Cereibacter sphaeroides 2.4.1: one gene and its partners. The protein of the gene in region 2 interacts with the protein of the main gene of each other region in a pairwise test. Links are inferred from orthologs where the notes say so. Each region holds a gene or a part of one and is shown on either strand. Other genes may lie near its edges.

What was found.
Region 1: the proteins of ftsZ (region 2) and RSP_RS04690 interact in binary tests that used the Escherichia coli proteins (3 or more experiments, as listed by UniProt). The link is inferred for Cereibacter sphaeroides 2.4.1 from one-to-one orthologs.
Region 3: the proteins of ftsZ (region 2) and rlmN interact in binary tests that used the Escherichia coli proteins (3 or more experiments, as listed by UniProt). The link is inferred for Cereibacter sphaeroides 2.4.1 from one-to-one orthologs.

The regions. Positions count from the first base shown.
Region 1 is NC_007493.2:951,427-957,677, forward strand. What follows is about bases 252-3,025. They hold RSP_RS04690 (rod shape-determining protein), read right to left. Parts: upstream 2,271-3,025; coding sequence 1,233-2,270; downstream 252-1,232. Other genes in these bases: RSP_RS04680 (hypothetical protein), read right to left, coding at 252-304; mreC (rod shape-determining protein MreC), read right to left, coding at 297-1,199; RSP_RS04695 (acyltransferase family protein), read left to right, coding at 2,619-3,025. In the rest of the region: more of RSP_RS04680, read right to left, coding at 1-251; more of RSP_RS04695, read left to right, coding at 3,026-3,575; RSP_RS04700 (2-isopropylmalate synthase), read right to left, coding at 3,762-5,351; RSP_RS04705 (pseudoazurin), read left to right, coding at 5,816-6,251. UniProt on the Escherichia coli protein: Forms membrane-associated dynamic filaments that are essential for cell shape determination. Acts by regulating cell wall synthesis and cell elongation, and thus cell shape.
Region 2 is NC_007493.2:711,624-719,717, forward strand. The notes cover bases 2,780-5,669. They hold ftsZ (cell division protein FtsZ), read left to right. Parts: upstream 2,780-3,340; coding sequence 3,341-4,999; downstream 5,000-5,669. Other genes in these bases: ftsA (cell division protein FtsA), read left to right, coding at 2,780-3,161; lpxC (UDP-3-O-acyl-N-acetylglucosamine deacetylase), read left to right, coding at 5,227-5,669. Also shown: RSP_RS03570 (D-alanine--D-alanine ligase), read left to right, coding at 1-916; RSP_RS03575 (cell division protein FtsQ/DivIB), read left to right, coding at 904-1,830; more of ftsA, read left to right, coding at 1,827-2,779; more of lpxC, read left to right, coding at 5,670-6,147; RSP_RS03595 (outer membrane protein assembly factor BamD), read left to right, coding at 6,262-7,098; DNA repair protein RecN, read left to right, coding at 7,126-8,094. UniProt on the Escherichia coli protein: Essential cell division protein that forms a contractile ring structure (Z ring) at the future cell division site. The regulation of the ring assembly controls the timing and the location of cell division.
Region 3 is NC_007493.2:3,159,601-3,166,052, forward strand. The notes cover bases 252-3,226. They hold rlmN (23S rRNA (adenine(2503)-C(2))-methyltransferase RlmN), read right to left. Parts: upstream 2,341-3,226; coding sequence 1,162-2,340; downstream 252-1,161. Other genes in these bases: RSP_RS15290 (winged helix-turn-helix domain-containing protein), read right to left, coding at 252-1,147; RSP_RS15300 (invasion associated locus B family protein), read right to left, coding at 2,479-3,009; RSP_RS15305 (asparaginase), read left to right, coding at 3,176-3,226. Also shown: more of RSP_RS15290, read right to left, coding at 1-251; more of RSP_RS15305, read left to right, coding at 3,227-4,165; RSP_RS15310 (SDR family oxidoreductase), read right to left, coding at 4,181-5,020; RSP_RS15315 (AMP nucleosidase), read left to right, coding at 5,155-6,452.

The sequences.
Region 1 (6,251 bases), 240 kb from region 2 along the record:
CGCGCGTGAGGGCCGCGCGCGAGCGCAGGAACTCGGTGGCCACCAGCACCAGCGCGGCCCAGAGCCCCGGCGGGCGCATGAGGAGCAGATCCTCGAGCAGGAGCACCACCGCCAGAAGCGGCGCGGGCAGGTAGTCGGGCCGCCGGATCACCCAGGCGAGGATCAGGCAGAGCAGGAGGTCCGGGCCCGGCCAGGCTCCGGCGCGCAGGCCGAGCGGCAGCAGGCGCAGCACCACCAGGAAGGCCGCGATGGCCACGAAGGCCGTGGGATAAAGCCAGACGCGGCGGCGCACACCCTCAGCCATCGGCACCCTCCACCGCAGCGGGGGCGGGCGGGGCGGGGGGCTCGGCCACCAGCTTGCCCGGATCGCTGATCGGTTCGAGCTCGTGGCTGCGCAGCACGCGCAGGAACTCGAGCCGCCCGTAATCGGCCGCAAGCCGCACCCGGAGCCGGCGATCCGGCCCCTGCGCCACCTGTCCCACGAGAAGATCGGCCGGGAAGACCCCGCCGTCGCCCGAGGTCACCACCCGGTCGCCCGGCCGTACGAGGTCGGGCTTGTCGAGGAATTCGAGCGGCGGGGAGGGCGAGTTGTCACCTGTCAACAGGGCGCGCTGGCCCGAGGGCTGCACCGTCACGGGGATGCGGCTGCTCGTGTCGGTGAGCAGGATCACCCGGCTCGTGGTGCGGCCGACGCCCGAGATCCGGCCGACGAGGCCGATCCCGTCCATCGTGGCCCAACCGTCGCGGATGCCGTCGCGTGCGCCCACATTCAACAGGACCGACTGGCGGAAGGGCGAGCCCGAGTCGGCCAGCACGACGCCCGTGACATGGGTGAGCTTCGGATCGAGCCGCACCTGATTGAGGTCCAGAAGCCGCGCGTTCTTCTGCTCGAGCTGAAGCGCCGCTTCCTTCCAGGCCTTCATCTGCTGAAGCTCGCGCCGCAGCTCCTGATTCTGCTCGTAGATCCGCGTGTAGGACTGGAAGTTCTCGACCATGCCCGCGACCTTGGTCATGGGCGTCATCAGCCATTCGAACGAGGGCACCACGCGGTCGATCAGCGCCGCGCGGAACTGCTCGACGCGCGGGCTGTCGATCCGCCAGATCAGGAAGATCCCGAGCAGCAGCAGGACCAGCCCGCCGACGAGGATGCGGCGCAGCGGACGGGTGAAATCCTCCGGTCTGGTCCGGTCTCGGGCCAAGGGCGCTCCCTCTCAGAGCCGGCGGCGGGGCCGTCAGCTTTCGTAGTCGATCACATGCCGGAGCTGTTTCTCGTATTCCAGCGCCTTGCCGGTGCCGAGGGCCACACAATTCAGTGACTCGTTGGCCACCGAGATCGAGAGGCCGGTCTGCTCGCGGAGCGCAAGGTCGAGATCGCCGAGCAGCGCGCCGCCGCCCGTCAGCATCACGCCGCGGTCGACGATGTCGGCGGCGAGATCCGGGGGCGTGGCCTCCAGCGCCTGCATCACCGCGTCGCAGATCTGCTGCACGGGCTCTGCCAGCGCCTCGGCGACCTGCGCCTGATTGATCTCGGTCTCCTTCGGCACGCCGTTCAACAGGTCGCGGCCGCGGATCGTCATGGACTGGCCGCGTCCGTCGTCGGGCATTCGCGCGGTGCCGATCGAGGTCTTGATCCGCTCGGCGGTGGAGTCGCCGATCAGCAGGTTCTGGTGGCGGCGGAGATAGGCCACGATCGCCTCGTCCATCCGGTCGCCACCGACCCGCACCGAGCGGGCATAGACGATGTCGCCGAGCGAGAGCACCGCCACTTCGGTCGTGCCGCCGCCCACATCCACCACCATGTTGCCGGTGGGGTCGGTGATGGGCATGCCCGCGCCGATGGCCGCGGCGATCGGCTCGGCGATCAGGCCCGCGCGGCGGGCGCCGGCCGACAGGACCGACTGGCGGATCGCCCGTTTCTCGACCGGAGTCGCGCCGTGCGGCACGCAGACGATGATCTTCGGCTTCGAGAAGGTCGTGCGCTTGTGCACCTTGCGGATGAAGTGCTTGATCATCTCCTCGGCGGTGTCGAAGTCGGCGATCACGCCCTCGCGCATCGGGCGGATGGCCTCGATGGAGCCCGGCGTGCGGCCCAGCATCAGCTTGGCGTCCTCGCCCACGGCCAGAACCTGCTTCTTGCCGTCCTTCACATGGTAGGCCACCACCGAAGGTTCGCTGAGCACGATGCCCTTGCCGCGAACGTAGATCAGCGTGTTCGCGGTGCCGAGGTCGATGGCCATGTCCGACGAGAAGAGGCCGGTGAGAAACGACATGCTCTGCTGATCCTGTCCTGCGAAGAAGGAAATACCCGCGACTCTCGGCGAGGCAGGCGCCCTGCTTATAGGAAGGGTGCGCCGAGAGGGAAAGGCCCCTGACAGGAGGGGACGGCGTCAATCCGCGCGCCCGGCGGAATGGAGGGCTCCTCCGGGCTGCCGGTGCCGGTCGAGATGGGGGAGGGGAGGCGGGCAGGACGGGGCCTGTCCTGCGGCCGGAAGCCCGGCGGTTTCGGTCGAGACGAGCGCAGAAAAGTGAGGCGCTGCCTCGCCTGCCCGCTTTCGCCGCCTTTGCCGTGGCCGCGCGCCGCGCTAGCTTCCGCCCGTCCGACAAGATGAGGAAGCAGATTGTCCCCCTCCGCCGCTCCAAGCCCGCCGCTGCGGAACCTGTCGCTCGACGCTCTCAAGATCGTGATGGCCGTGATGGTCGTGGGGCTTCATGCGGGCTTCCTGCGCGACCTGCATCCGATGGCCTCCGACTTCTTCACCAACTGCCTGTTCCGGATCGCCGTGCCGACCTTTCTCGTCATCAACGGTTATTATCTCGAGAGGCAGCTCGACCGCGGGCTCTGGCTCTGGGCGCGGCGGGTGGCGCTGCTCTATGGGATCTGGATGGCGCTCTATGCGCCGCTCTGGCTGCCGGGGGCGCTGAAGGTGCCGGCCTTCGGGCGCGAGGTGCTGTTCTTCGGCTATTATCACCTCTGGTATCTGCTGGCGCTGCTGCTCGCGGGGCTTCTCGTGGCGGCGCTGAGGCCGTTGGGCGAGCGGGTGCTGGCGGGAACCGCGCTTCTGGCCTTCGCCTGTGGCGTGGGCATCCAGTATGCGGGCAATTTCCACCTCTTCGAGCCGCCGGTCGACGATCTGCTGAACCGGGTGCAGACCTATCGCAACTTCCTCTTCATGGGCTTTCCGTTCCTCGTGGCGGGCGTGCTCATCGCGCGGCACGAGGAGAGGCTCGCGCGCTTCGGCACCCCGGCGGTGCTGGCTGCGGCCTCGGCGCTCCTGCTGGCCGAATGGGGGGCGAACATGGTCTGGAACCGCGAGGATCCGGTGTTCGAGATCTTCGCCTCTCTGGCGCTGGTCTGCCCGGCCCTGTTCCTGACCGTGAAGGGCCGGAGGCTGATGGGCCGGAGCCGCGACTTCGGCCAGTTCGCGACGGCGCTCTATCTCGTCCATATCGCGGTGCTGCATTTCACCTACGACGTCGAGATGGGGGATACGCTGCGCACGCTGATCGGGCTCTGCCTCGCGTCGCTTCTCGCGGTGCCGGTGGTGCTTGCCGCGCGGCGGCTGCCGATCCTCTGACCCTCTCCCTATCATCGCGGGGCCTGTCGCAGAGCCTGACCGGGCAGGGTCTGTGCCGAGTCCGGGGCAGGGGGCCGATCCTGCGCAGGGCGGCAGGCCCGAACGAGACGGGCCGCCCGTGAGGCGGCCCGATCCGATGGAGCCATGGTCCAATAAGGGGGCCGCCCGTCGGGCGGCCGGCCCCGCTCAGGCGTGCGAGCTGTAATGCACGTCCTTCATGTCCGCGCCCGGCGCCGACTTCTGGCGACGGTGGATCAGGCGGTTCAGCGCGTTCACATAGGCCTTCACGCTCGCCACCACCGTGTCGGTGTCGGCGGCCTGACCCGTGGCGATCTTGCCGTCCTCCTCGAGCCGGACCGAGACCGTCGCCTGCGCGTCGGTGCCCTCGGTCACCGCATGGACCTGATAGAGATGCAGCTTGGCATGGTGCGGATAGATCATCTTCACCGCGTTGAAGGCCGCATCCACCGGCCCGTCGCCGGTCGCGTCGATGGCATGGTCCACCCCCTCGACCGAGAGCGTCATCTCGGCCTCCTGCGGGCCGTCGGTGCCGCAGACCACGCGCAGCCGCTTGAGCTGCAGCGTGTCATGTTCGGCCGAGGTCACCTGATCCTGGATCAGGGCGACGATGTCGTCGTCATAGACCTCCTTCTTGCGGTCGGCGAGCGCCTTGAACCGCACGAAGACGTCGTTCAGCTGGTTGTCGGCCAGATCGTAGCCCAGATCCTTGAGCTTGGCGCGCAGCGCCGCCCGGCCCGAATGCTTGCCCATCACCAGCGACGTGTCGGCGAGGCCCACGTCCGCGGGTCGCATGATCTCGAAGGTCTGGGCGTTCTTCAGCATCCCGTCCTGATGGATGCCGGACTCGTGGGCGAAGGCGTTCTTGCCGACGACGGCCTTGTTGAACTGCACCGGGAAGCCCGAGACGGTGGCGACCTTGCGGCTGATGTTCATGATCTTGGTCGTATCGATGCCGGTGCGGAACGGCATGATGTCGTTGCGCACCTTCAGCGCCATCACCACCTCTTCGAGGGCGGTGTTGCCCGCGCGCTCGCCGAGGCCGTTGATCGTGCATTCGATCTGCCGCGCGCCCGCCTCGACGGCCGCCAGCGCGTTCGCCGTCGCCATGCCCAGATCGTTGTGGCAGTGGGTGGCGAAGACGATCGTGTCCGCACCCGGCACGCGCTCGACGAGCATCCGGATCAGGTCGGCGCTTTCGCGCGGGGCGGTGTAGCCCACCGTGTCGGGGATGTTGATCGTGGTGGCGCCCGCCTTGATCGCGATCTCGACCACGCGGCAGAGATAATCGTGCTCGGTCCGCGTCGCATCCATCGGCGACCATTGCACATTGTCGCAGAGGTTGCGGGCGTGGCTCACCGTGTCGTGGATCCGCTCGGCCATCTGGTCCATGTCGAGGTTCGGGATCGCCCGGTGCAGCGGCGAGGTGCCGATGAAGGTGTGGATGCGGGGGGATTTCGCGTGGCGCACCGCCTCCCAGCAGCGGTCGATGTCCTTGTAGTTGGCCCGCGCGAGGCCGCAGATCGTGGCGTTCTTCGACTGCCGCGCGATGGCCGAGACGGCCTCGAAATCGCCCTCGGAGGCGATGGGGAAGCCCGCCTCTATGATGTCCACGCCCATCTCGTCGAGCAGCGCCGCGATCTCGAGCTTCTCGTCATGCGTCATGGTCGCGCCGGGCGACTGTTCGCCATCCCTGAGCGTGGTGTCGAAAATCAGGACGCGGTCCTGCTCGGAGGCGGTCTTGGTCGTGTCGGTCATGTGAATTCTCTCGTTGTGCTCAGCTTCGGTCCCGGGCGCTGGTCACCTCCGAGCGGTCGCGCCCAAGGGCACGCTCAGAGGCAGCTAAGGAGAAGAAGCGCACGGGCAGCCACAGCCCGGAGGGGCGTGGCGGAGCTGATCGCGATGGTGCGGTCCCGTGTCATGGCGCGGATATTACGGAGCAGGGCGCAAAAGGAAAGTGCGAAAGTGACGGGGCATGGCGCTTTTTCCTCCGGGCAGGGCCTCCGCTTCTGCGGGAGACCCGAGGTCCGACGGGGCGCCGAGGGCCGCACGGGGTCCCGGGGCCCGCTCGTGTCAGGGCTGCATCCGACGCAGGGATGCCACGGCGTTTCTGCCTGCGCGGGCAGGTCGCGGCTGCGGTTGACTCACCGCAACACGGCGCGGGGCGGTCGGGCGTAGACAGGTTCTGTCAGCGGAACCTCTTGCCAGAAAGGACGATGGAGATGCTTGCGAACCTTCCGATGATCGGCCTTGCCGCGGGGTTGGCCGCGGCCCTCGCGCTACCCGCCGGCGCCGCGAACTACGAGATCGCCATGGTCCATAACGGCTCGACCGGCGCCAAGGCCTTCGAGCCCGCCTTCATCCAGGCGAAGGTCGGCGATACCGTGACCTTCCTGCCCGTCGAGAAGGGCTTCAATGCGGAGATCATCCCGGGGATGCTGCCGCTCGGCGCGCGCGGCTTCCGCGGCGAGATGAACCGCCCCGTGACCATCACCCTCACGCAGGAGGGAGTCTGGGGCGTGAAGAGCATGCCCTATTACGGCATGGGCATGGTGGCGCTGATTCAGGTGGGCGCGCCCCTCAATCTCGAGGAGGCGATGTCCGTGCCGCAGCCGGCGCGGGCCGAAGCGCGGCTCGAGCCGCTCTTCGCGCAGGTGC
Region 2 (8,094 bases):
ACAGTCCGGCAGGACGTTCCCCAGGGTTGCTGTGCTGATGGGCGGGGCCTCGACCGAGCGCGAGGTGTCGCTGTCGTCGGGCCATTCGTGCAGCGCAGCCCTGCGGGACGCAGGCTATGAGGTGACGGAGGTCGATGCCGGCCCCGACCTCGCCCGCGTGCTGGCGGAGCTTTCTCCCGATGCGGTCTTCAACGCGCTCCACGGCCGCTGGGGCGAGGATGGCTGCGTGCAGGGCCTGCTCGAGTGGCTGCGCATTCCCTACACCCATTCCGGGGTGCTGGCCTCGGCGCTGGCCATGGACAAGGCCCGCGCGAAGGAGGTCTTCGCCGCGGCCGGGCTGCCCGTGACCCAGAGCGTGCTCGCCACGCCCGAGGAGGTACGGGCGCGCCACATCCTGCCGCCGCCCTATGTGGTCAAGCCCAATGCCGAGGGCTCTTCGGTAGGCGTCTATATCGTGCACGAGGATGCCAACGGTCCGCCGCAGCTCGCGGCCGACATGCCGCAAGACCTGATGGTCGAGACCTATGTCCCCGGCCGCGAACTCACCGTCACCGTGATGGGCGACCGGGTGCTCGCGGTCACCGATATCCTGTCCGACGGCTGGTACGATTACGACGCCAAATACCGTCCCGGCGGCTCGCGTCATATCGTGCCTGCGGACCTGCCGGCCGAGATCACCGAGGCCTGCCACGACATCGCACTCCGTGCCCACCGCGCGCTCGGTTGCCGCGGCATCTCGCGCTCGGACCTGCGCTGGGACGAAGCGCGCGGGTTGGCGGGGCTGATCCTCCTTGAGACCAACACTCAGCCGGGCATGACCCCCACCTCGCTCTCGCCCGAGCAGGCGGCGCATTGCGGCTATTCCTTCCCCGAGTTCTGCGCCTGGTTGGTGGAGGACGCCTCATGCAGTCGCTGAGCTTCCCGCCGAACCGCCGCACCCCCCGGCTCGCGCCGCCGCGCCGCGAGACCGGCCGCCGCGACCCTGCGCCCTCGCGCTGGGCCTATCGCGCGCAGCGGCTCTGGCTCACGCCCATGTTCCGCACGGCGCTCCGCGTGGGGCTGCCGATCGTGGGCGTGCTGCTGGTGGTGGCGCTGATCTTCGCCAGCGCCGACCGGCGCGCCGCCATGGCGGGCGCCTTCACCGGCCTCGTCGACAGCTTCCAGCAACGCCCCGAATTCATGGTAACGCTGCTTTCGGTCGATGGCGCCTCGCCGGAACTCTCAGACCGGATCCGGGCCACGCTGGCGCTGAAGCTGCCGCTCAGCTCGTTCGACATCGACCTGACCGCCGCCCGCGCCCGCATCGAGAGCATCGACGCGGTGGCGCAGGCCGAGGTGCGGGTGCGCTCGGGCGGACTGCTCGAGGTGCGCGTGACCGAGCGCGAACCCGCGATCATCTGGCGCCGGGCCGCGAACCTCGTGCTTCTCGACGGGACCGGCCGCCGCGTGGACGATCTCGCCTTCCGCAGCGAGCGGGGCGATCTGGCGGTGATCGCGGGCGAGGGCGCCGAGCGCGCCGTGCCCGAGGCGCTCGAGATTCTCGCCGCCGCCCGCCCCATCCTCGAGCGGATCCGCGGGCTCGTGCGGATGGGCGAGCGGCGCTGGGACATCGTGCTCGACCGCGGGCAGCGCATTCAGCTGCCCGTCGAGGAACCCGTGGCTGCCGTCGAGCGGATGATCGCGCTCGACGAGGCCGAGGACCTTCTGGACCGCGACGTGATTTCCGTCGACCTGCGCATCAAGGACCGTCCGGTGCTGAGGCTCGCGCCCTACGCCCTGAACGCCGTCCGCCGCGCGCGGGGCATTGATACAAGTGGAAGCGACCTATGACCGACCTCTATCAGTCCCAGCGCGCCATGCGGAACATGCGCCGCGCCGCCATGCAGCGGGGCGTGATCGCGATCCTCGACGTGGGCTCTTCCAAGATCACCTGCCTGATCCTGCGCTTCGACGGGCCGGACCGGCTGCGCGAGCATGACGGGGTGGGGCCGATGGCCGGGCAGTCCTCGTTCCGGGTCATCGGGGCCGCCACCACCCGGTCGCGCGGGGTGCATTTCGGCGAGATCTCGGTGATGAACGAGACCGAGCGCGCGATCCGCACCGCGGTGCAGGCGGCGCAGAAGATGGCCAACGTCCGGGTGGACCATGTGATCGCCTGTTTCGCCGGCGCCGATCCGCGCAGCTACGGCCTCGCGGGCGAGTGGGAGCTGCAGGATTCGGTCGTGACCGAGCAGGATGTGGCCCGCGTGATGGCCGCCTGCGACGTGCCCGACTTCGGTCAGGGCCGCGAGGTGCTGCACGCCCAGCCGGTGAACTTCGCCCTCGACCACCGCACCGGGCTCGGCGATCCGCGGGGCCAGATCGGCAACCGGCTGGCGGTGGACATGCACCTGCTCACCGTCGAGGCGGACGCGATCCAGAACCTGCTCTACTGCATCAAGCGCTGCGACCTCGAACTCGCGGGGATCGCCTCCTCGGCCTATGTCTCGGGCGTCTCGTCGCTCGTCGAGGACGAGCAGGAGCTGGGGGCCGCCTGCATCGACATGGGCGGCGGTGCCACGGGCCTGTCGATCTTCATCAAGAAGCACATGATCTTCGCGGATTCGGTGCGGATGGGCGGCGACCATGTGACCTCGGACATTTCCAAGGGCCTGCAGGTGCCGCTTGCCACCGCCGAGAAGATCAAGACGCGGCACGGCGGCGTCGTGGCCACCGGCATGGACGACCGCGAGATGATCGACATCGGCGCGGACACCGGCGACTGGGACAAGGACCGCCGCACCGTCAGCCGGGCCGAGCTGATCGGCATCATGCGTCCGCGCGTCGAGGAGATCCTCGAAGAGGCGCGCGCGCGTCTCGATGCGGCCGGTTTCGAGCATCTGCCGAGCCAGCAGATCGTCATCACCGGGGGCGGCAGCCAGATCCCGGGTCTCGACGGTCTCGCGGCCCGGATCCTCGGCCAGCGGGTCCGTCTGGGGCGCCCGCTGCGCGTTCAGGGCCTGCCGCAGCAGGTCTCCGGGCCGGGCTTCTCCTCGGCCGTGGGGCTCTGCCTCTTTGCGGCCCATCCGCAGGACGAATGGTGGGATTTCGACATTCCGGCAGAGCGCTATCCCGCCCGGTCCCTGCGGAGGGCCATCAAATGGTTCAAGGACAACTGGTAAGCCCCAGATCCTGCGTCCTCAGCGAAATACCGCTTACGCGGCCCGGCGATCACCCACATTTTGTGGGTAATTTGCCTTTTTTTGATGACGACTCCGGCGTCTGCCGATAAGGTCGTTCCAATGCGGAGAAGGGCGCTGCTAAACGCGCCGAAGGACAACGACAAGCAGGCGGATTGGCAATGGCACTCAACCTCATGATGAACAACGCACGTGAAGAGCTGAAGCCGCGCATCACCGTGTTCGGTGTAGGCGGTGCCGGCGGCAATGCCGTCAACAACATGATCGAGCAGCAGCTGGAAGGGGTGGAGTTCGTCGTGGCGAACACCGACGCCCAGGCCCTCCAGCAGAGCCGCGCGACCTCGAAGATCCAGATGGGCGTGAAGGTGACCGAGGGTCTCGGCGCGGGCGCCCGTCCGTCGGTCGGGGCCGCCGCCGCCGAGGAGACGATCGAGGAGATCGTGGACCATCTCGCGGGCGCGCACATGTGCTTCATCACCGCCGGCATGGGCGGCGGGACCGGCACCGGCGCGGCGCCGATCATCGCACAGGCCGCGCGCGAGCTGGGCGTGCTGACCGTGGGCGTCGTGACCAAGCCCTTCCAGTTCGAGGGCGCCAAGCGGATGCGACAGGCCGAGGACGGCATCGACGCGCTGCAGAAGGTGGTCGACACCCTCATCATCATTCCGAACCAGAACCTGTTCCGCCTCGCCAACGAGCGCACGACCTTCACCGAGGCCTTCGCGCTGGCCGACGACGTGCTCTATCAGGGCGTGAAGGGCGTGACCGACCTGATGGTGCGGCCGGGCCTCATCAACCTCGACTTCGCCGACGTGCGCGCGGTGATGGACGAGATGGGCAAGGCCATGATGGGCACCGGCGAGGCGATGGGCGAAGACCGCGCGCTGCAGGCCGCCGAGAAGGCCATCGCGAACCCGCTGCTCGACGAGATCAGCCTCAACGGCGCCAAGGGCGTGCTCATCAACATCACGGGCGGCTACGATCTCACGCTGTTCGAGCTGGACGAAGCGGCGAACGTCATCCGCGAGAAGGTGGATTCGGACGCCAACATCATCGTGGGCTCGACCCTCGACACTTCGATGGAAGGCATGATCCGCGTGTCGGTCGTGGCCACCGGCATCGACGCCACGAAGCCCGCGCAGGACATGCCGGTGCCGCGCCGCTCGATGGCCGCGCCGCTGCCCGCGAGCTTCTCGCAGCCCGAGCCCACCCCGGCGCCGCAGCCCGCTCCGCGTCGCGAGATGCCGGCCCCGCGCGCGGCCCAGCCGGCCGCTGCGCAGCCTGCGCCGCAACCCGAGCCGCAGCCCGCGCCCGAGCCTGCGGCGCACCACTTCGACCCGGCTGCCAGCCAGCATTACGAGCAGGACCACTACGTCGACGAGGACGACATGCCGCCGCCGGCCTACCGCCCGCAGCCGCAGGCGCAGCCCCGTGCGACGAACGTGCACGAGCAGGACGCCGCCGCCTTCGTGGCGCCCCGTCCGCGCGCGCCCGGCCAGCCCTCGCCCGAAGCGCTCGCCCGCCTGCAGGCCGCGGTGAACAAGAACCCGGCGCAGAACCGTCCCGGCATGGCCGCAGGCCAGCAACGCCCCGCCGCTCCGGTCCAGCGTCCGGCCGCCGCCGCCTCGGCCGAGAAGCCGCGCTTCGGCATCGGCTCGCTCATCAACCGGATGGCCGGCCACGGCGAGCAGCAGCCCGAGCCGCGCCCGCAGCAGTCGCGCCAGCAGCCGCCGGTGACGAGCTACGAGGACGAGCCGGAGATGTCCGCCGACCAGGAGCGCATCGAGATCCCGGCGTTCCTGCGGCGTCAGGCAAACTGATCCGTTCACATCTCTTTTTGGAAAGGCCCGGCGCGTCCGGGCCTTTTTCTTTTACGGATCAAGCAGTTCCGGCGGGTCGGCGGAGAGGGTGCGCCGATGACGTCTCTCTGTTACATGCGGTCACAAAGAGTGAATTGAGAAGAAATGCGCGACATCCTAACTCACGATGGCAAGACGGACTGAAGCCGTCGACGTGAACCGGACCACAAGCCGGAAAGGACAAGGCCGTGCAGAGCACTCTGAAATCCGCAGCGAAATTCACCGGCGTCGGGCTCCATTCCGGCGAGCCTGTCCGCATGGTCGTGAAGCCCGCCTCCGCCGACTACGGCATCTGGTTCCGCCGCGTGGACGTGACCTCGGGCGACGCGCTGATCCCGGCGCGCTGGGACGCGGTGGTGCCCTCGCGCCTCTGCACCTTGATCGCGAATCCCTCGGGCGTGACGGTCTCGACCATCGAGCATGTGATGGCGGCCCTCGCCGGCTGCGGCATTCACAATGCGCTGATCGAGATCGACGGCCCCGAGGTTCCGATCCTCGACGGCTCGTCGGTGCCCTTCGTCGAGGCCTTCCTCGCCCGCGGCATCCGCGAACAGGCCGAGCCGGTGCGGGCGATCCGCATCCTCGAGCCGGTCGAAGTGCGCGAAGGCGAGGCGGTGGCCCGGCTCGAGCCCGCCGACGATTTCGAGATCGACTTCTCGATCGAATTCGCCGAGGCGGCCATCGGCCGTCAGGAGAAGTCGCTCAACATGGCCAATGGCGCCTTCGTGCGCGAGCTCTGCGACAGCCGCACCTTCTGCCGTCAGGCGGATGTGGATGCGATGCGCGCGAACGGTCTCGCCCTCGGCGGCACCTTCGAGAATGCCGTCGTGTTCGAGGGCGACCGCATCCTCTCGCCGGGCGGCCTGCGCCATGCCGACGAGCCGGTGCGCCACAAGATGCTCGACGCGCTCGGCGACCTTTCGCTCGCGGGCGGCCCGATCATCGGCCGCTACACCGGCATCCGCGCCGGCCACGCGCTGACCAACCGGCTGCTGCGGACGCTCTTCGCCCGCCGCGACGCTTTCCGTCTCGTGGACTGCGGCCTCATGACGGGCTGCAAGCTGCCGGGCGTGGGCGTCCACCGGTCGGACGTCCCTGCACTGCGCTGATCCTGGCGACGGGGCGCAAAGGCGTTTTGCGCCCCGGATTTTTCTGTGCTAGGAACCGGGCAAACAGCCGTCGGGCTATGGTCTGACGGGGCAGAGGGCAGAGGTAAGCGGAACATGGTGAAGTCTGGCGCGCGGTTGCTCGGCACGGCCCTCTGTGTCGCGCTGATGGCCGGCTGTGGTGGGGGCAGCCAGAAAGAGCCGCCTCTGGAGAATTTCACCGCCGAGCAGATCTATCAGCGCGGCGAATACGAGCTCGAGGCCCGCACCAAGCCCGACCGCGCGATCCGCTATTTCTCCGAGGTGGAGCGCCTTTATCCCTACACGGAATGGGCCAAGCGCGCGCTCATCATGCAGGCCTACAGCTATCACAAGGCCAAGGACTACGAAGAGGCGCGCGGTGCCGCGCAGCGATTCCTCGACTTCTATCCGGGGGACGAGGATGCGGCCTATGCGCAGTATCTGCTGGCGCTGTCCTATTACGACCAGATCGACGAGGTGGGCCGCGACCAGGGCCTGACCTTCCAGGCGCTGCAGGCGCTGCGCGTCGTGATCGAGGATTATCCCGAGAGCGAATATGCCCAGTCCGCGATCCTGAAGTTCGATCTGGCCTTCGACCATCTCGCCGCCAAGGAGATGGAGATCGGCCGCTACTACCTCAAGCGCGGCCATTACACCGCCGCGATCAACCGCTTCCGCACCGTGGTCGAGGATTTCCAGACCACGACCCACACGGCCGAGGCGCTGCACCGACTGGTGGAAAGCTACCTCGCCCTCGGGCTCGTCAACGAGGCGCAGACCGCCGGCGCGATCCTCGGGCACAACTACCGCTCGAGCCCGTTCTACGAGGACAGCTACAAGCTCCTCACCGGGCGCGGCCTCTCGATGGAGGCCAAGGGCGACAGCTGGCTCTCGAAGGTCTATCGCCAGATGATCCGCGGCGAGTGGCTCTGACGCGCGCGAACCTCACGAGGCAGGGCAATGCTGCGCTCGCTTGACATCCGCGACATGCTCATCATCGACCGGCTCTCGCTGGCCTTCCAGCCGGGGCTGAACGTGCTCACCGGCGAGACGGGGGCGGGCAAGTCGATCCTGCTCGACTCGCTGGGCTTCGTGCTGGGCTGGCGCGGCCGGGCCGAACTCGTGCGCGCGGGCGCGGACAAGGGCGAGGTGACGGCCGTCTTCGACCTGCCGCCCGGCCATGCCGCCCGCGCCGTGCTCGACGAGGCGGGGATCGAGGCCGAGGACGAGCTGATCCTGCGCCGCGTGAATTTCGCCGACGGCCGCAAGACCGCCTGGGTCAATGACCGCCGGGTGTCGGGCGAGGTGCTGCGGGGCCTGTCGGACCGGCTGGTGGAGCTGCATGGTCAGCACGATGACCGCGGCCTTCTGAACCCGCGCGGCCATCGGCAGATGCTCGACACATTCGCGGGGCTCGACCTCTCGGCCTGCCGCCGCGCCTGGACGGCGCTCGGCACCGCGCGGCGTACGCTGCTGGCCGCCGAGGAAGCGCTGGCCGCCGTGCGCGCCGAAGAGGATTTCCTGCGGCACGCCGTGGCCGAGCTCGACAAGCTCGATCCGCAGCCGGGCGAAGAGGCGCTGCTCGACACCCGCCGCCGCGAGATGCAGGGCGCCGAGAAGATCCGCGACGACATCGCCCGCGCCCATCGCGCGCTCTCCGCCGAGGGGGCCGAGACGCTGCTGGTCGATGCGCTGCGCTGGCTCGAGACCGCCTCCGACCGGGCCGGCAACCGGCTGGAGGCGCCGCTCGCCGCGCTGTCGCGCGCGCTGCTGGAGCTGGGCGAGGCGCAGGACGGGGTAGAAGCCTGCCTCGCCGATCTCGACTTCGACCCGCGCGATCTCGAGGCGCTGGAAGAGCGGCTCTTCGCGATCCGGGCGCTGGCGCGGAAACATTCAGTGCTGCCCGACGAACTCGGCACCTTCGCCGAG
Region 3 (6,452 bases), 2.4 Mb from region 2 along the record:
CCGCGAACTGCGCCAGACGGTCGAGCTCGGCCCCGAGCCGCCCGAGCCGCCGCGAGCCGAGCCGCACCCCCGCCTCGGGCCAGAGCGCGCGCACGCGCAGGCTGCCGCTCTCGCGGTGGGCGCGCATGTCGATCCGGCCGATCAGCCGGTCGCCCTCGAGGATCGGGAAGACGTAATAGCCGTAGGTGCGCTTGGCCTCGGGCACGAACACCTCGATCCGGTAGCGGAAGCCGAACAGCCGTTCGGCGCGGGCCCGGTCGCGCAGCACCGGATCGAAGGGCGACAGGATTCGCAGCCGCGGCGAGGGATCGGGCGCGGCCTCGGCCAGCGCGGCCACCTCCGGGCGGGCGTAGCTGCGCCGGAGGCTGCCGTCGGCCCCCTCGACGCGGACCTCCACGATCTCGCCGCGCGCGAGCGCATCGTGACACCAGGCCTGCGCCTCGGCGGGGCTGGCGGCGGCCCAGAAGGCGGCCAACTCGCCCGAGGTGGCGAAGCCGAGCCTGTCCAGCGCCTCGGAGCAGGCCCAGTGGATCGTGGCGGCGTCGCCCGGATCCATCGCGAGCCACCCGGACGGGATGACGCGGGAGGTCAGATCGTAGACCTTGCGGAACGAGTCGCGGCGCGTGATGGAAAGCTCGCCCACCCGCCAGAGATATTCCAAGGCGGCCTTCGACGGATGCCAGTCCCACCAGCCGCCGGTGCCGCGCTCTTCCTCCTCGCCCACTTCGGCGGCCGAGACCGGCCCGCTTTCGGCGATCCGCGCGAGGACCGCATCGAACTGCTCCTCGAACCCCTCGCGCTGCCAGCCGCGCCAGCGGGCCAGCAGCCGCGGCCGGTCGCGGCGGAAGCGGTGGTGCCAGAAGGGGAAGAAGCGGGCGGGGATCACCGCCGCATCATGGGTCCAGTGTTCGAACAGGTGGCGCTGCGCGAGCAGACGGTCGAGCGCCTCGGGCCGGTAGGCCTGCCTCCGCGCGAAGAGGATCATGTGATGGGCGCGGGCGACGGTCGAGATGCTGTCGATCTGGACGAAGCCCAGACGGTCGATCAGCGCCAGCAGCGCCTCGCCCTTGGCCGGGCCGGTGGGCGGCTCGGCAAGGGCGTGGAGATGCAGGAACAGCCGGCGGGCGAGCGGGTTGGGGAGGATCACGGCCGCCGGCCCGATCAGAGGCCGGTTTCGGCGGCGATCTGGGCCCGGCTCTTGCGGGCCCGCTCGGTCGCGGACTTGAGCTGGCCGCAGGCCGCCATGATGTCCTCGCCGCGCGGGGTGCGGATCGGCGAGGCGTAGCCGGCCTTGTAGATGATGTCGGCGAAGGCCGCGATCCGCTCGGGCGTCGAGCGGCGGTAGGGCGCGCCCGGCCATTCGTTGAAGGGGATCAGGTTGATCTTGGAGGGGATCCCCGAGATCAGCTTCACCAGCCGCCGGGCATCCGCATCCGTGTCGTTCACCCCGTCGAGCATGACATATTCGAAGGTGATCCGCTCGGAGTTGGACAGGCGCGGATAGTCGCGCAGGCTGTCGAGAAGCGTGCGGATGTTCCAGCGCTTGTTGATCGGCACGAGAATGTCGCGCACCTCGTCGGTCGTGGCGTGGAACGAGATGGCAAGCTGGCAGCCGATCTCCTCGGCGGTGCGGGCGATCTCGGGCACGACGCCCGAAGTGGAAAGCGTGATCCGCCGGCGCGAGAGCGAGAGGCCCTCGCCATCCATCACCACCTTCATCGCGTTTCGCACATTCTCGAAATTGTAGAGCGGCTCGCCCATGCCCATCAGCACGAGGTTCGACACCAGCCGCGTCTCGTCCTTCGGTGCACCCCGCTCGGGCCATTCGCCGAGATCGTCGCGCACGAGCATGAGCTGGCCCACGATCTCGGCCGCCGTCAGGTTGCGCACCAGCTTCTGCGTGCCGGTGTGGCAGAAGGAGCAGGTCAGCGTGCAGCCCACCTGCGAGGAGACGCAGAGCGTGCCACGGCCTTCCTCGGGGATGTAGACCGTCTCGACCTCGTGCCCGCCCGCGATCCGGATGAGATATTTCCGCGTGCCGTCCGCCGAGATCTGCCGGGTGACGACCTCGGGCAGGACGATGGCGAAATGCTCGGCGAGGAGCGCGCGATAGTCCTTGGCGAGGTTCGTCATCTGCGCGAAGTCGCGCACGCCCCAGTGATAGACCCACTGCCAGACCTGACCCGCCCGCATCTTCGCCTGCCGCTCGGGCGTGCCCGCAGCCACGAGGGCGGCCAGAAGCTCCTCGCGCGTGAGGCCCACGATGTTCACGGGGCCGCCCTCGGGCAGCTTGCGCGGCAGGGTCATCACGTCCTGGGTGATCGGAGCGTTGGCGGTCATGGCTAAGCCTCGGGAAGCGGGAAGCGCATCATATAGGGGATTCGGGACGGAAACGGAACCCGGGTCCCGCAAATGACAAGGCCCCGGCAGGGCCGGGGCAGGTCAGGGGCGGCGCGGACCGCCCTTTCGCAGACGCACTTACTTGCAGCGCGTCTCGGCGTCGGACATTGCGGCGGTGAAGCCCGAAAGCGAGAACGTGTCCTTGGTCTGGGTTCCGCGGGCCGAGCGGGCGGTCAGGACGGCGGTGCTGCCGCGTTTCATCGACGCGAGCAGCGAGGCATCGTCCTGCGCATTCGCGGGCCAGGCCCATTCCCCGTCGGTGAAAAGCTCGAACTTGGTGCCGCCGATGTCGACGTTGACGGTCGAGCCCGGGGCGAACGGATAGCCGCCGGTGAAGGAGATTTCGCCCTTGGCGCCCGAGCCCGGACGGTAGGTCACGAACAGCAGGATGTCGCCGCGGCGCACGTCGACGGCCTTGCCATCCCGCGTGGCCTGGGTCTGCTTCGGGCTCGAGACGCCCCAGCATTCCTTGGGAGAGCTTTCGGCGAACACGCTCCAGTCCGTCTTGGTCGCGACCCGGTTCGTGGATTCCTGAGCGGCCGCACCCGTCGCGAGACAGGCGAGGACAATCGCCGCCGCCGGAAGCAGGCGCCCCTTCGTGGTTCTCATCGTTCACAGCCTCCAGCTGTCAGTGCCTCTGCCCGCCCCACGCCGCCTTGTGGCGACCTTTTTGAGTAGCGCAGGCCGTTTCAACCCGATAACGCTTCTTAGCGCAAGCATTGCGCCGGACAAAAGGCCTCTTGGGCACAAAATCGCGCAGCTGTGAGGGGATGTCATGACGGATCCGGCGAGGATGGTGGAGCTCTGGCGCGGCGGGCTTCTGGAAAGCTGGCACACGGGACATGCCGCCGTGTGGAGCGCGGATGGCGGGCTGGTCGAGGCCTGGGGCGATCCCGGGACGGTGATCTTCCCGCGGTCGTCCTGCAAGATGATGCAGGCCCTGCCGCTTCTGGAGAGCGGGGCCGGGGCGGGGCTGTCGTCCCAGCGTCTGGCGCTGGCCTGTGCGAGCCATCAGGGGGCAGAGCTTCATACCGGGCACGTCGGGCGCTGGCTGACGGATCTGGGCCTCTGCGAGGCGGATCTGCGCTGCGGCGCCCATATGCCCGCCGACACGGCCGAGCGGGACCGGCTGATCCGGGCGTATGAGGAGCCCTGCCAGATCCACAACAACTGCTCGGGCAAACATGCGGGCTTCCTGATGCTCTCGCAGCATCTGAAGGCCGGGCCGGAGTATGTGGAGATCGACCATCCGGTGCAGCAGGCGGTGCGGACGGCCTTCGAGGAGGTGACGGACGAGGCGAGCCCGGGCTACGGGATCGACGGCTGCTCGGCGCCGAACTTCGCGACCACGGTGGCGGGGCTGGCGCGCGCCATGGCCTTCTTTGCCGGGGCCTCCACCGGCGGGGGCGTTCGCGAGCGGTCGGCGGCGCGGCTCGTCGAGGCGATGATCGCCCATCCCGAGCTCGTGGCGGGCGAGGGCCGCGCCTGCACCGAACTCATGCGGGCCATGGGCGGGCGCGCCGCGATCAAGACCGGCGCCGAAGCGGTCTTCGTGGCCATCGTCCCCGAGAAGCGGCTGGGGATCGCGCTGAAGATCGTGGACGGCTCGACCCGCGCCTCGGAGGCGGCCATCGCCGCCCTGCTCGTGCGGCACGGGCTTCTCGATCCGGCGCATCCGGCGGCGCGCAAGCGGCTCGATGCGATCCAGACGAACTGGCGCGGCCGCGAGACCGGCATCCTGCGCGCGGCGCCCGGGTTCCCCTGAGGCCGTGCGGGCGCCTCAGTCGCCGCCGGCGAGCAGGGAGCGCAGGCCCGAGCGGTAGTCGGGGTGGAGAAGCGCGATGCCCAGGCGCGCCTTGATCCGGTCGTTCCGCACCCGCTTCGATTCCGCATAGAAGCTGCGCGCCATCGGCGTCATCTCCGCCTCGTCGTAGGGCACTTCGGGCGGAGGCGGCAGGCCGAGCAGCTCGGCGGCATAGCCCAGCACATCCTCGGGCGGGGCGGGATCGTCGTCGCAGACGTTGTAGATCGCGCCCGGCTCGGGATGCTGCATCGAGGCTTCGAGCACCTGCGCGATATCCGCCACATGAATGCGGCTGAAGACCTGCCCCGGCTTCACGATCCGCCGGGCGGTGCCGTCGCGGACCTTCTCGAACGGGCCGCGGCCGGGGCCGTAGATTCCCGCGAGGCGGAAGATGTGGAGCGGCAGCCCCAGCGCCTGCCATTGCCGCTCGGCTTGAACCCGCGCCTGCCCCCGCTCCGTCGAGGGGGTGAGGGGCGTGTCCTCGTCGACCCAGCCGCCGGCGTGGTCGCCATAGACGCCGGTGGTGGAGAGATAGCCCACCCAGCGCGCGTCGGCCCTTGCCAGCTCTGCGCCATGGGTGGCGAGGAACGGATCGCCCTCGCGCCCCGGCGCGGCCGAGGCGAGGATATGGCTGGCCCGCGCCAGCGCGGGCCCGAGATCGCCCGGCCAGAGGAGCGGCTCGATACCGCCGGCCTCGAGCTCCGCGGCCTTGGCGGCGCTCCGCGTGGTGCCGATCACCGTCCAGCCCTGCGGCAGGAGGCGGTGGGCCAGAGCCTGCGCGGAATAGCCGTGCCCGAGGGAAAGAAGCGTCTTCATGCCGTCACTATCCCCGCGCCGCAGCGCCGCTGCAAGGGGCGAGCCTGCCGCGCCCCAAGCCGCGTCCGCGGAGGCTTGATCCCCGCCCGCGAGCCTGCGCATCCTCTCGGCAGGCAGCGACAGGAGACAGACCCGTGAGCGACGCGCCCCTTCCTCTTCTCGTCCCGGAGGTGCCGGACCGCGAGACCTTCACCGATCCCGCGCGGGCGGTGGACCGGCTGGAAGAGATCTACATCCGGTCGACCCGCTTCCTGTCGGGCCATTTCAGCGCCTCGGCCACCGGGGGCCAGCCGGGCGGGCGGGTGCGTGCCTATTATCCCGAGATCCGGCTCACGACGACGAGCTTCACCCGCGCGGACAGCCGGCTGAGCTTCGGCCATGTGGCCGAGCCGGGCTCCTATTCCACGACGGTGACGCGGCCCGACCTGTTCCGCAACTACCTGATCCAGCAGATCGACCTCCTGATGCAGAACCACGGAGTACCGGTCGAGATCGGCGTCTCGGCCACGCCGATGCCCGTGCATTTCGCGGTGGCGAACGACCCGTCCGTCTCGGTGCCGCAGGAGGGGGTGCTGTCCTATCCGCTCCGCGACGTGTTCGACGTGCCCGACCTCTCGACCACCAACGACGATATCGTGAACGGCAGCCGCCTCAGCAACTCCGACGGCTCGAAGCCGCTCGCGCCCTTCACCGCGCAGCGGGTGGATTATTCGCTCGCGCGGCTCACCCATTACACGGCCACGAACCCGCGTCATTTCCAGAACCACGTCCTGTTCACCAACTACCAGTTCTATGTGGACGAGTTCGAGGCGATCGGGCGGGCGGCGCTGGCCGATCCCGCCTCGGGCTACAGCGCCTTCGTGGGCCCCGGCGATCAGGAGATCACCGATCCCGAGACCCCGCTTGCGCTGCTGCCGCGCCTGCCGCAGATGCCCACCTATCACCTCAAGCGGCCGGACGGGCAAGGGATCACGCTGGTCAACATCGGAGTCGGCCCCTCGAACGCCAAGACCGCGACCGACCATATCGCGGTGCTGCGCCCGCACGCCTGGCTGATGGTGGGCCATTGCGCGGGCCTGCGGAACTCGCAGAGCCTCGGGGATTTCGTGCTGGCCCATGCCTATCTGCGCGAAGACCATGTGCTAGACGACGATCTGCCGGTCTGGGTGCCGATCCCGGCGCTGGCCGAGATCCAGATCGCGCTCGAGGATGCGGTCGAGGAGGTGACGCAGCTGCAGGGCTACGAGCTCAAGCGCATCATGCGGACGGGCACGGTGGCCACCATCGACAACCGCAACTGGGAACTGCGCGACCAGTCGGGCCCGGTCCAGCGGCTGAGCCAGAGCCGCGCCGTGGCGCTCGACATGGAGAGCGCGACCATCGCGGCGAACGGCTTCCGCTTCCGCGTGCCCTACGGAACCCTCCTCTGCGT